DNA from 3 places in the Agromyces molybdatiresistens genome. Region 1 is predicted to be linked to each of the others. Evidence: predicted binding sites of a transcription regulator. Region 1 holds the regulator's gene; each other region holds the start of a gene.
The links. The regulator HrcA, encoded in region 1, represses chaperone genes, less so after heat shock. The targets are predictions, from matches to a motif close to TTNGCACTCGNNNNNNNCGAGTGCNAA.
Positions count from the first base shown of each region.

Region 2: a site for HrcA is predicted at 1,860-1,886, ahead of ACULK2_RS14630 (Hsp20/alpha crystallin family protein). Genes of this name have one in related genera too.
Region 3: a site for HrcA is predicted at 1,725-1,751, ahead of groES (co-chaperone GroES). Genes of this name have one in related genera too.

Region 1 covers NZ_CM188258.1:1,870,394-1,873,667, reverse strand. The annotation lists gene dnaJ (molecular chaperone DnaJ) at 1-1,059, opposite strand, end outside; gene hrcA (heat-inducible transcriptional repressor HrcA) at 1,117-2,136, opposite strand; gene ACULK2_RS08630 (DUF4870 domain-containing protein) at 2,341-2,754, shown strand; gene ACULK2_RS08625 (DUF4870 domain-containing protein) at 2,995-3,274, shown strand, end outside.
Region 2 covers NZ_CM188258.1:3,165,878-3,169,151, reverse strand. The annotation lists gene ACULK2_RS14635 (tyrosinase family protein) at 1-1,282, opposite strand, end outside; gene ACULK2_RS14630 (Hsp20/alpha crystallin family protein) at 1,958-2,398, shown strand; gene ACULK2_RS14625 (hypothetical protein) at 2,679-3,274, shown strand, end outside.
Region 3 covers NZ_CM188258.1:2,948,024-2,951,297, reverse strand. The annotation lists gene ACULK2_RS13545 (hypothetical protein) at 70-495, shown strand; gene ACULK2_RS13540 (class I SAM-dependent methyltransferase) at 510-1,697, opposite strand; gene groES (co-chaperone GroES) at 1,826-2,122, shown strand; gene rarD (EamA family transporter RarD) at 2,298-3,254, shown strand.

The sequences.
Region 1 (3,274 bases):
GAAGTGCCCGAGCTGCGGCGGCTGCGCCTTGCGCTGCTTGGCCAGCTGCTCGACGAGCTCCCGCTCCCTGTGGCTGAGCTTGGTCGGGGTGACCACGTGCACCGCGACCTTGAGGTCGCCGCGGCCGCTGCCGCGCAGGTGCGTGATGCCGCGGTCCTTCACCGTCAGGATCTCGCCCGACTGCACGCCGGGCTTCAGCTCGAGGTCGACGTCGCCGTCGAGCGCCGCCACCTTCGTGGAGGTGCCGAGCACGGCATCCGTCATCTGCACCTCGAGCGTGCAGAGCAGGTCGTCGCCGTTGCGGCTGAACACCTCGTGGTTCCTCACCTTGATCTCGAGGTACAGGTCGCCGTTCGGCCCGCCGGCGGGGCCCGCCTCGCCGGAACCCGGCATCTGCAGTCGCACGCCCGTGTCGACGCCCGCGGGCACGTCGATCGGGACCGTGCGGCGCGCACGCACCCGCCCCTGCCCCTGGCAGGTCACGCACGGGGTCGCGATGATGGTGCCGTAGCCGCGGCACGATCCGCACGGGCTCGAGGTCATCACGTTGCCGAGCAGCGAGCGCACCGCGCGCTGGATGTGGCCGCTGCCGCCGCAGATGTCGCATCTGACGGGCGAGGTGCCGGGCTTGCAGCACGAGCCGTGGCACGTCTCGCACACGACGGCCGTGTCGACCTCGAGGTCGCGGTGCGTGCCGAAGATCACGTCGTCGAGCCCGACCTCCAGCCGGATCAGCGCGTCCTGGCCGCGCTCGCGGCGGGACCGCGGGCCGCGGCTCGTCTGCCCCGCGCCGAAGAACGTCTCGAAGATGTCGCCGAACCCGCCGAATCCGCCGCCGGCACCGCCGAACCCGGCCTGGCCGCCGAGGTCGTACTGCTGGCGCTGCTTGGGGTCGGAGAGCACGTCGTACGCGTGCGTGACCTCCTTGAACCGCTCGGACGCCTCGGCGCCGGGGTTCACGTCGGGGTGGAGCTCGCGTGCGAGCCGGCGGTACGCCTTCTTGATCTCGTCCGGGGAGGCGTCGCGTGCGACGCCGAGGACCTCGTAGTGGTCGGCCACGTGAGGCGGGTTCCTTTCGATTGCCGGTGACGGATGCCGCGGGGCGGCCCGTGCGGTTCAGCTCTCGCCGAGCGTGCGGGAGAGGTAGCGGGCGACCGCGCGGACCGCGGCCATGCTCTGGGAGTAGTCCATGCGCGTGGGTCCCACGACGCCGAGCCGCGACACGTCGCGGCCGGGGACGGCGAAGGACGTCGACACCACCGAGGTGTCGCCGAGCCCGTATGCGGCGTTCTCGCGGCCGATGCGCACGGCGATGCCGTCGTCGGCGGCCATCTCGCCGAAGAGCCGGAGGATGACGACCTGCTCCTCGATGGCCTCCATGACGCCGAGGATGTTGCCGGCGAAGTCCTGCTCGGTGCGCACGAGGTTCGCGGCGCCGGCGACGACGAGCCGGTCGGAGCGTGTGATCTTCGCCTGGTCGGCGAGGGTCGCCGCGAGCGTGTGGAGGACCTCGGCGTGCGCCCGGTCGGCGTGCTCGGTCTCGGCGGACAGGGCCGTCGCGGCATCCGCCATCGTGAGGCCGGCCGCGACCTCGTTCAGGCGGTCGCGCAGCCGCGCGAGCGTCGACTCGTCGACCGGCTGGTCGAGTTCCGCGAGGCGCTGCTCCACCTGGCCGCTGTCGGAGATGAGGATGCACAGCACGCGCGTCGGCGCGAGCGAGACGAGTTCGACGTGGCGCACGCGCGCCCGCGCGAAGCTCGGGTACTGAACCACGGCGAGCTGGCGCGTCAGCTGCGAGACGAGGCGGACCGTGCGGCCGAGCAGCTCGTCGAGGTCGTTCGACTCCCCGAGGAAGGTCTCGATCGCGTGCCGCTGCGTCGCCGAGAGGGGTCGGATGTCGGCGAGCCGGTCGACGAACACCCGGTAGCCCTTGTCGGTGGGGATCCGGCCCGACGAGGTGTGCGGCGCCGCGATGAGCTCCTCCTCCTCGAGCAGGGCCATGTCGTTGCGGATCGTCGCCGCGGAGACGCCGAAGTGGTGGCGTTCGACGATCGTCTTCGAGCCGACCGGCTCGCGGGACTCGACGTAGTCCTGCACGATCGCGCGGAGCACGGCGAGACTGCGCTCGGAGACCATGATCCTCGCTTCCCTCGACCGACCGGACCCGGACGACGCGTGCTTGGCACTCCGCCCACGTGACTGCTAATCATATCGCGAGATTCAGGGGCTGCACCGTTGCCGGTCGGTCCGCCGCGCCGATAGCGTGTCCATCGTCCCGCACCCCCGACGGCCGCGTCCGGCCGCGACGCGTGCGCTTCCCCTCATCGAAAGGCTCCCGCCATGACCGACTCCAACCTCCCTCCGCAGGATCCGAACGCCGCCCCGCAGCCGGCGCCCGCCGCACCGCTCTCGCACGAGCAGGACGTGCAGTGGGGTTCGTTCGCGCACCTCGGCGGCATCCTCGGCATCCTGCCGTCGCTCATCATCTGGCTCGTCTTCAAGGACCGCGGTGCGTTCACGAACACCGAGGGCAAGGAGGCGCTGAACTTCCAGATCACGCTGGTGCTCGCCACCATCGCGCTCTGGGTGCTGACGACCATCATCACCGTCGTGACCTTCGGGTTCGGCGCGTTCATCGCCGTCCTCACGTACATCCCGTGGATCCTCGGCGTGGTCTTCTCGATCATCGCGTTCCTGCAGGCGAAGGACGGCAACCACTACCGCTACCCCTTCGCGCTGCGTCTCATCAAGTAGTCGCGACGAGCCTCCGACGCGCCGGTCGAACGTCCCTCGACCGGCGCGTCGTCCTGTGCCAGCATGAGGGGACGTCCCCTGTCCGGGCGCGACCACAGAGGAGCACGCATCATGTCCGACGCACCACCTCCCACCCCGCCCACGCCGCCCGCAGGCGGCCCGCCGCCGCCCCCACCGCCCGGCTCGACTCCTCCGCCGCCGCCGGGCGCTCCCGGCCCCGGCCCCGAGCAGAACGTCGCGATGAGCCCTCAGGACCAGCGGCTGTGGGCGACCCTCATCCACATCGGCGGCATCTTCTTCTCGTTCGTGCCGGCCCTCGTCGGCTACCTGGTGCTGCGCGACCGCGGACAGTTCGTCCGCGATCACTCGGCGACCGCGCTGAACTTCCAGATCACGATGCTCATCGCCAACGTGGTGGCCGGCATCCTCTGGGTGGTCGTCATCGGCATCTTCCTGTCGATCGCCGTCTGGATCGTCACGATCGTGTTCAGCATCATCGCGGCGGTCAAGGCGAATCAGG
Region 2 (3,274 bases), 1.3 Mb from region 1:
GACCGGCGGGCACGGGAACCGGCACCGGCGCGAAGACCCCGGCGAGCGCACCCACCCACTCGGGCTGCAGCACGCCCAGCACGAACACCGGTGCGGGCTTCGACAGGTCGTCGTAGGCGTACCCGAGGGGCCCGGTGTCGACGACGTCCGACGGATGCCACGGCTCGACGGTGGCGTCGAGCTGGAGGAACGGGAACGGCTCGTCGAGGTACGCGGTCGCGGTCTCGTCTCGTCCGACGCCCTGCGTGACCCGCCACACCTCCCAGAGGCGGTCGATGTTCGCGTGGTGCAGCCAGAACACCGGGTCGCGCCCCGCCACCGCCGGGTCGAGCATGTTGCCGCCGACGGAGTTGTGCACCGCGTTGTGCGGGGATCGTTCGAGCTGGCCGGTGCCGCCCGCCGCCTGATGGGTCGCGAGCGTGCGCTCGCCGCCGAAGGTCGTGTTCGCGAAGCGGTCGAAGACGCCGCTGAACGGCAGGTTGCGGTCGAGCCAGCCGGAGGTGTCGAGCGACGCGGGATCGATGAGGGTGTCGACGAGCGTGCGCTCAGGATCGAACAGCGCGTTCGGTGCGCCGTCCGGACGCTGCGGCGACCGGAACGGGTGCGGCAGGAACGCGGTGGCGGGCCGATGGTAGTTCCAGTACGGCAGCGCCCACGTCGCCTTCGTGTCGTCGTCGACGTCGGGCAGGCCCGCGATCACGTCGATCAGGATCCGCTCGAAGTGCGCCAGGTAGATGCGGTGCCACGGCAGGAAGTACCACGTGCCGTGCTGGCAGTTCGCGAGCAGCGGGTCGGCGACCGCGAACGGGGTGCCGTGCAGCGCGGCCTGGTAGTCCCACCGAGCCGGCGCCGTCCGGGCCGGATCCTGCAGGGCGGCGACCGCGCGCTCGTACGCATCGACGAACGGATGCCACGGGGCATCCGCCGTCGGCTGCAGCGCCCAGATGTCGTGCCGCACCCGCACCGTCGCGGGCGCCGGCCGCTCGACGGCCGCGGCGATCTCGTCGAGGCGCTGCACGGTGAGCGGCCCGACGTCGGGGAACGGGTTCGCGACGCCGAGTTCCTCCACCTTGAAGCGCACGACCGCGCTCTCGGTCTCGTCGCCGTATTCGCTGTCGACGCCGTGCACCGGCAGCAGGTCGGGCTGCCAGAGGAGCAGCGCCTCCTGCACCCTGCCGACCGCCGGACCGACCCGGTTCTGCGTCTTCGAGATGCGCTCCGGCGCGCCGCCGGCGATGAGCTCGAGCAGGTTGTCGCCTGCGAACAGCTGCGAGGTCAGCATGATGGGCCCCCGTTCCCTCATGCGGAGGCGGCCCGCGGCGCCCGGCGCGCCGCGGCGCGCTCCGATCGGCTGCAGGCTACTCCCGTGCGGGGATCGATTCCCTCCGGGCTGGCCCGGAGACGGCAGGGGATGGGCGGGGCACCGATCGAACCGGCAAGCGATGGGTTCGACGCGTCACGGCTCGCGGAATCACGCGGGCACGAACGCGTCGAGGTGCCGCTGGAGCGCCGACCCGATCGGATCATCGATGGCCGCCCCGGCGGCCCGGGTCGGTCGACGGGTCGTCGGGCGGGGCGATCACCGACTGGGGTCGGACCGCGGCGGTTGGCGCCCCGTACATGCGAAAGCAGGACGAGCCGCGCCATCCCGTCGCCTGGATGGGCCATGAAGCGGCTCATCCTGCGAACTCGATCGGGCAACCCGGTGCGGCGTCGGTCAGAGGTGATGCGAAAGCAGGATGAGGTGCGTCACATGCTCCGAGGAGGTGCCTGTCGAGCGGCTCATCCTGCGAGTTCGCCTGAGCGGGTCGAGGGCAGCTACGGGGTGATCGCCCAGGGCGAACGCGAGGACGAAACGCTTAGCACTCGATGATGGAGAGTGCTAATCTCATACCAAGTTGAGTCGAGGTGACTCAACTCCTGAACCGACGAAGAACATCCACGTGAGGAGACGCTCATGGCAATGACCTGGGACCCGTTCCGCGACCTCGACCGTCTCGCGGCGAGCATGATCGACTCGAGCCGCGGGCCGCGCATGATGCCGATCGACCTGCACCGCGACGGCGACCACTACGTCCTGTCCGCCGACCTGCCCGGGGTCGACCCCGGCTCGATCGACATCGACGTCGACGGCCAGCTGCTCTCCATCCGCGCCGAGCGCACGCTGCGCAACGACGAGAACGTCCGCTGGCTCGTCCACGAGCGCCCGAGCGGCTCGTTCCTGCGTCAGCTCACCCTCGGCGAGGGCATCGACACCGCCGGCATCAGCGCGCACTACGACAACGGCGTGCTGAGCGTGATCATCCCCGTGTCCGAGCGTGCGAAGCCGCGCAAGGTCGAGGTGCGCTCCGCGGCCGGCGACGTCGTGACCCCCGAGGTCACCTCCGGCGGCAACTGATCGGACCGGGCCGGCTCGCGGGCGCGAGTCGACCGATGAACCCAGGCGGGGCGGATGCGCGGCATCCGCCCCGCCTCGTCGTGCACGGATGACACGCGCCGCGGCCCGGCGCGCGACGATTCGGGCATGCCGGGCGCAACGGGCAGCGGAGAACCGGTCGAAGCCGTACGATCGGCGTACGCGCGAGCCCCGCGCGCCAGCCGAAATCCGCACAGCGCCAACCCCGCGGCACCCCGCCGTCCGCCGACACGACGCCCCCGATCCCCCTCGGAGCCCCCCGTTGAGAGCCCCCGCCGATGACGAGCCAACGCCGGACTTCGACGCGCCCGGCCGGGAATCCCGCCGTGCGGGCACGGGAGATCAGCTGCGGGTGCGGCGACGCGAGCGCAGCGCCGACGACCGTGAGCTCGACCACGACGACGACGTCGACGACGATGCGGCCGCACTCGAGCGCGACCGCTGGGCCATGCGTGCGAGCGCACACCCGGGGCGCCGCCCCCGTCGCCGGGCGGCAACCCTCACCCTCGATCCGGACGAGCACCACGACCCGGACCGACGCCGGTACTTCCTGAGTTCGATCCAGCCCAGCGGCGACTACGAGGCCGTCATCGTCGCGATCACCGACGGCGCGCGCCGCCGCTACTTCAGCTCGCGCGACGGCTCGCACTTCATCGAGGTCGACGAGCTCTCGTTCGAGCAGCGACGCAAGAGCGGCTCGCGTTCGATGCTCGAGATCGGCGAGCACGAGTTGCGCGAGCTCGAGGGCGCGCTCATCTTCGTGCGGCCGCTCGACGGGCGCGACCCGATCGCCGAGGTCGCCGCCGCGAAGAAGGCGTCGCTCGAGGCGACGCGTCCGATGGCGATCGTGCCGGAGGC
Region 3 (3,274 bases), 1.1 Mb from region 1:
GACGTTTCCGCGCCCGACGCTCCCGCGCCCGACGCTTCCGCGCCCGACGCTCCCGCGCCCGACGCGCCCATGCCACGCGGACCGGAGCGTCCGGGATCGGCCGACGCGCCGACCGCGGCGCCCGAGCGCGAGTTCGACGTCCCATACGACACGGGGGCGCTGCACGGCCTCCCGACCGGCCAGCTCCTCGCCGTCGGCCGACCGATGCCCGAGGCGTTCGAGACCGGGTACGAGGAGGAGGAGGAGCAACGGCGCGTCTACAGCCAGGTCGCCGCGGTCATCGGCAGCCTCGGTGCGGCCGCATCGCTCTTCGTGGGCTGGATGCTGCCGCTGTCACTCGCGGCGATCGTCTTCGGCGTGCTCGGGCTCCGACGTGAGGAGCACGGCAGGACCCTCGCGTTCGTCGGCATCGGCACCGGCGTGGCGGGTCTCGTCTTCTCGGGCGTGTGGATCGGCTACTACGCGATCGTCTTCGGCGCGATCTCGACCGCCTGAGGTTCCGGGGGCGCCTACAGGCGCTCGACGAGGATCGCCACGTGGCGGCCCTCCTCTCGCGTGAGCACCACGGTCGCGGCGGCATCTCCCTTGAGCTTGAGTCGCGTCCGGAGGGCGGCCGGATCGACGTCGACCCCGCGCTTCTTGATCTCGAGCGTGCCGACGCCGCGCTCGTGCAGCGCGCGGCGGAGACTGCGTTCATCCGCGGGCAGGCGTTCGATCACTCGGAAGCCCCGTGCGAACGGCGTGTCGACCTCGCGGTCGCCGGTGAGGTACGCGATGCCCTCGCTCAGCATCCACGCGCCCATCGAACGCGCCAGGTCGCCGATGAGCCGGGCCCGGATCACGGCGCCGTCGGGCTCGTAGAGGTAGTCGCCGAGGGGGCCGACGGGGGCGTCCTCGCTGTCGGCGGGGGCGACGAGCTCGTCCGCGCCGTCGCCGCGGATGACCAGCGCGGCGCGTCCGACGCCCGCGCGCGCGAGCGCGCCGGTCCAGACGACGAGTTCCACGACGTCGCCGTCGACGGAGACCCACTGCGCCTCCGTCCCGTCGGGGATGACGTCGCGATCGGTGCCCGGGCCGAGCTTGACGCCCACCGGCATCCGTTCGGCGAGGCCGAACACGAAGTCGAGCGAGGGCGAGTAGTCCGCGGCATCCGAGAGTCTCGTCGTCGTGCCGCCGGCGATCGTCCGTCGCGCCGGGTCGAGCCAGGCGGCGTCGATGCCGCCGAGTGCGACGTCCTCGGCGCGGGCGTGGAGCACGTGCACCCTCGGGAAGGGGGTGAGGTTGAACGCCGCCACGGCCGCGGTCACCTCGTCGGCCTCGGCCGCCGTCACCTCCAGGTCGACCGCGGCGAGGGCGAGCGCGTCGCCGCCGATACCGCAGCCGAGGTCGGCGACGTGCCCGAGCCCCGCGCGGGCGTACCGGCCGGCGTGGAGCGCTGCGACCCGGAGTCGGGTCGCCTGCTCGAGCCCCGGCTCGGTGAACAGCATCCGGTCGGCGAACTCGCCGAACTTGGCACGTGCCTTCGAACGGAGCCGGGACTGGCTCAGCACCGCTGCGACGAGCCCGGGATCGTGGCCCTGCTTGCGGAGGTCGGCCACGGTCTTCACGACATCGGCCCTGGACGAGTACGGCGGCAGCGAGTCGAGCAGGGCGAGGCCCTCGGCAGAGAGCAGTCGCACCAGCTCGTCGCGTTCCACGCCGTCACGCTAGCACCGCGGCATCCGTTGGCACTCACGTTGCACGAGTGCCAGAACCACCATAGACTCGCTTTAGCACTCTCACTCAGAGGCTGCTAACCCAGTCTTCGTCAAGAAAGAGGTCAACCGTGTCGGTTTCCATCAAGCCGCTCGAGGATCGGATCGTCATCAAGCAGGTCGAGGCCGAGCAGACCACGGCTTCGGGCCTGGTCATCCCCGACACCGCCAAGGAGAAGCCCCAGGAGGGCGAGGTCGTGGCGGTCGGTCCGGGTCGCATCGACGACAACGGCAACCGTGTCCCGCTCGACGTGGCCGTCGGCGACAAGGTGATCTACTCCAAGTACGGCGGCACCGAGGTGAAGTTCGGCGGCGAGGACTACCTCGTGCTGTCGGCCCGCGACGTGCTCGCGGTCGTCGTCCGCTAGTCGACACCGACATCGACGCGGCCCGGATGCCATCGGCATCCGGGCCGCGTCGCGTCTCCGGGGCACCGCACCCCGCCGTGGGCGGCACGGCGCGGTTGCGACGTGGGCCGGATGTCGTCGGCTGGCGGCAGTCCCGGTGCCCCGTCGTGTCGGAGCCGACGCGTAGGCTGGCACGGTGTCATCCGCTCCGTCCACCGACGCGCCGGCGCGCGTCCGGCCCGACGGCGTGAGCCGCGCGGGCTTCGTGTACGCGGTCTCCGCGTACGCGCTCTGGGGCTTCCTGCCCATCTACTTCATCGCGCTCGCCCCGAGCGGGCCGATCGAGATCGTCGCGATGCGCATCCTGCTCTCGCTCGTCTTCTGCGCGATCCTCATCGCTGCGACGCGCACGTGGCGGGCGTTCCGATCGCTCCTCCGCGACCGTCGCGTCGTGCTGACGATGGGCGTCGCCGGCGCGCTCATCTTCGTCAACTGGCTCACCTACGTCTTCGCGACCCTCACCGGCCACGTCGTCGAGGCGGCGCTCGGCTACTTCATCAATCCGATCGTGACCGTGTTCCTCGGGGTCCTCGTCCTCCGCGAACGGTTGAGCGCCACGCAGTGGACGGCCGTCGGCATCTCCATCGTCGCCGTCGTCGTGCTCGCCGTGGGGTACGGCCAACTGCCGTGGATCGCCCTCGTGCTGGCCTTCAGCTTCGGCTTCTACGGCCTCATCAAGAAGCGCGTCGGCCACCGGGTGGACGCCGTGTCGGGCCTCACGCTGGAGACGGCCTGGCTCGCCCCGCTCGCCGCGGTCCTCCTCGTCGTGGTCGCGTCGACGACCGGGCTCACCGTCGGCTCGGTGAGCGGATGGCACACGCTGCTGCTGCTGGCCGCGGGCGCGGTCACCGCGGTGCCGCTCCTCCTGTTCGCGGCCGCTTCGAGACGCCTGCCGCTGACGTACATGGGATTCATCCAGTACTTCGCGCCGTTCATCCAGTTCGTCGTGGGCGTCGTGGTGCTCCGCGAGCCCATGCCGCCCGAGCGGTGGGTCGGCTTCGGGCTCGTCTGGCTCGCGCTCCTCGTGCTGACGTTCGACCTGGTGCGCGGCGCCCGCGCCGCGCGACGGGCGGCGAACCTCGAGCCCGTCTGAGCACCGAGGACCCCCCGAAC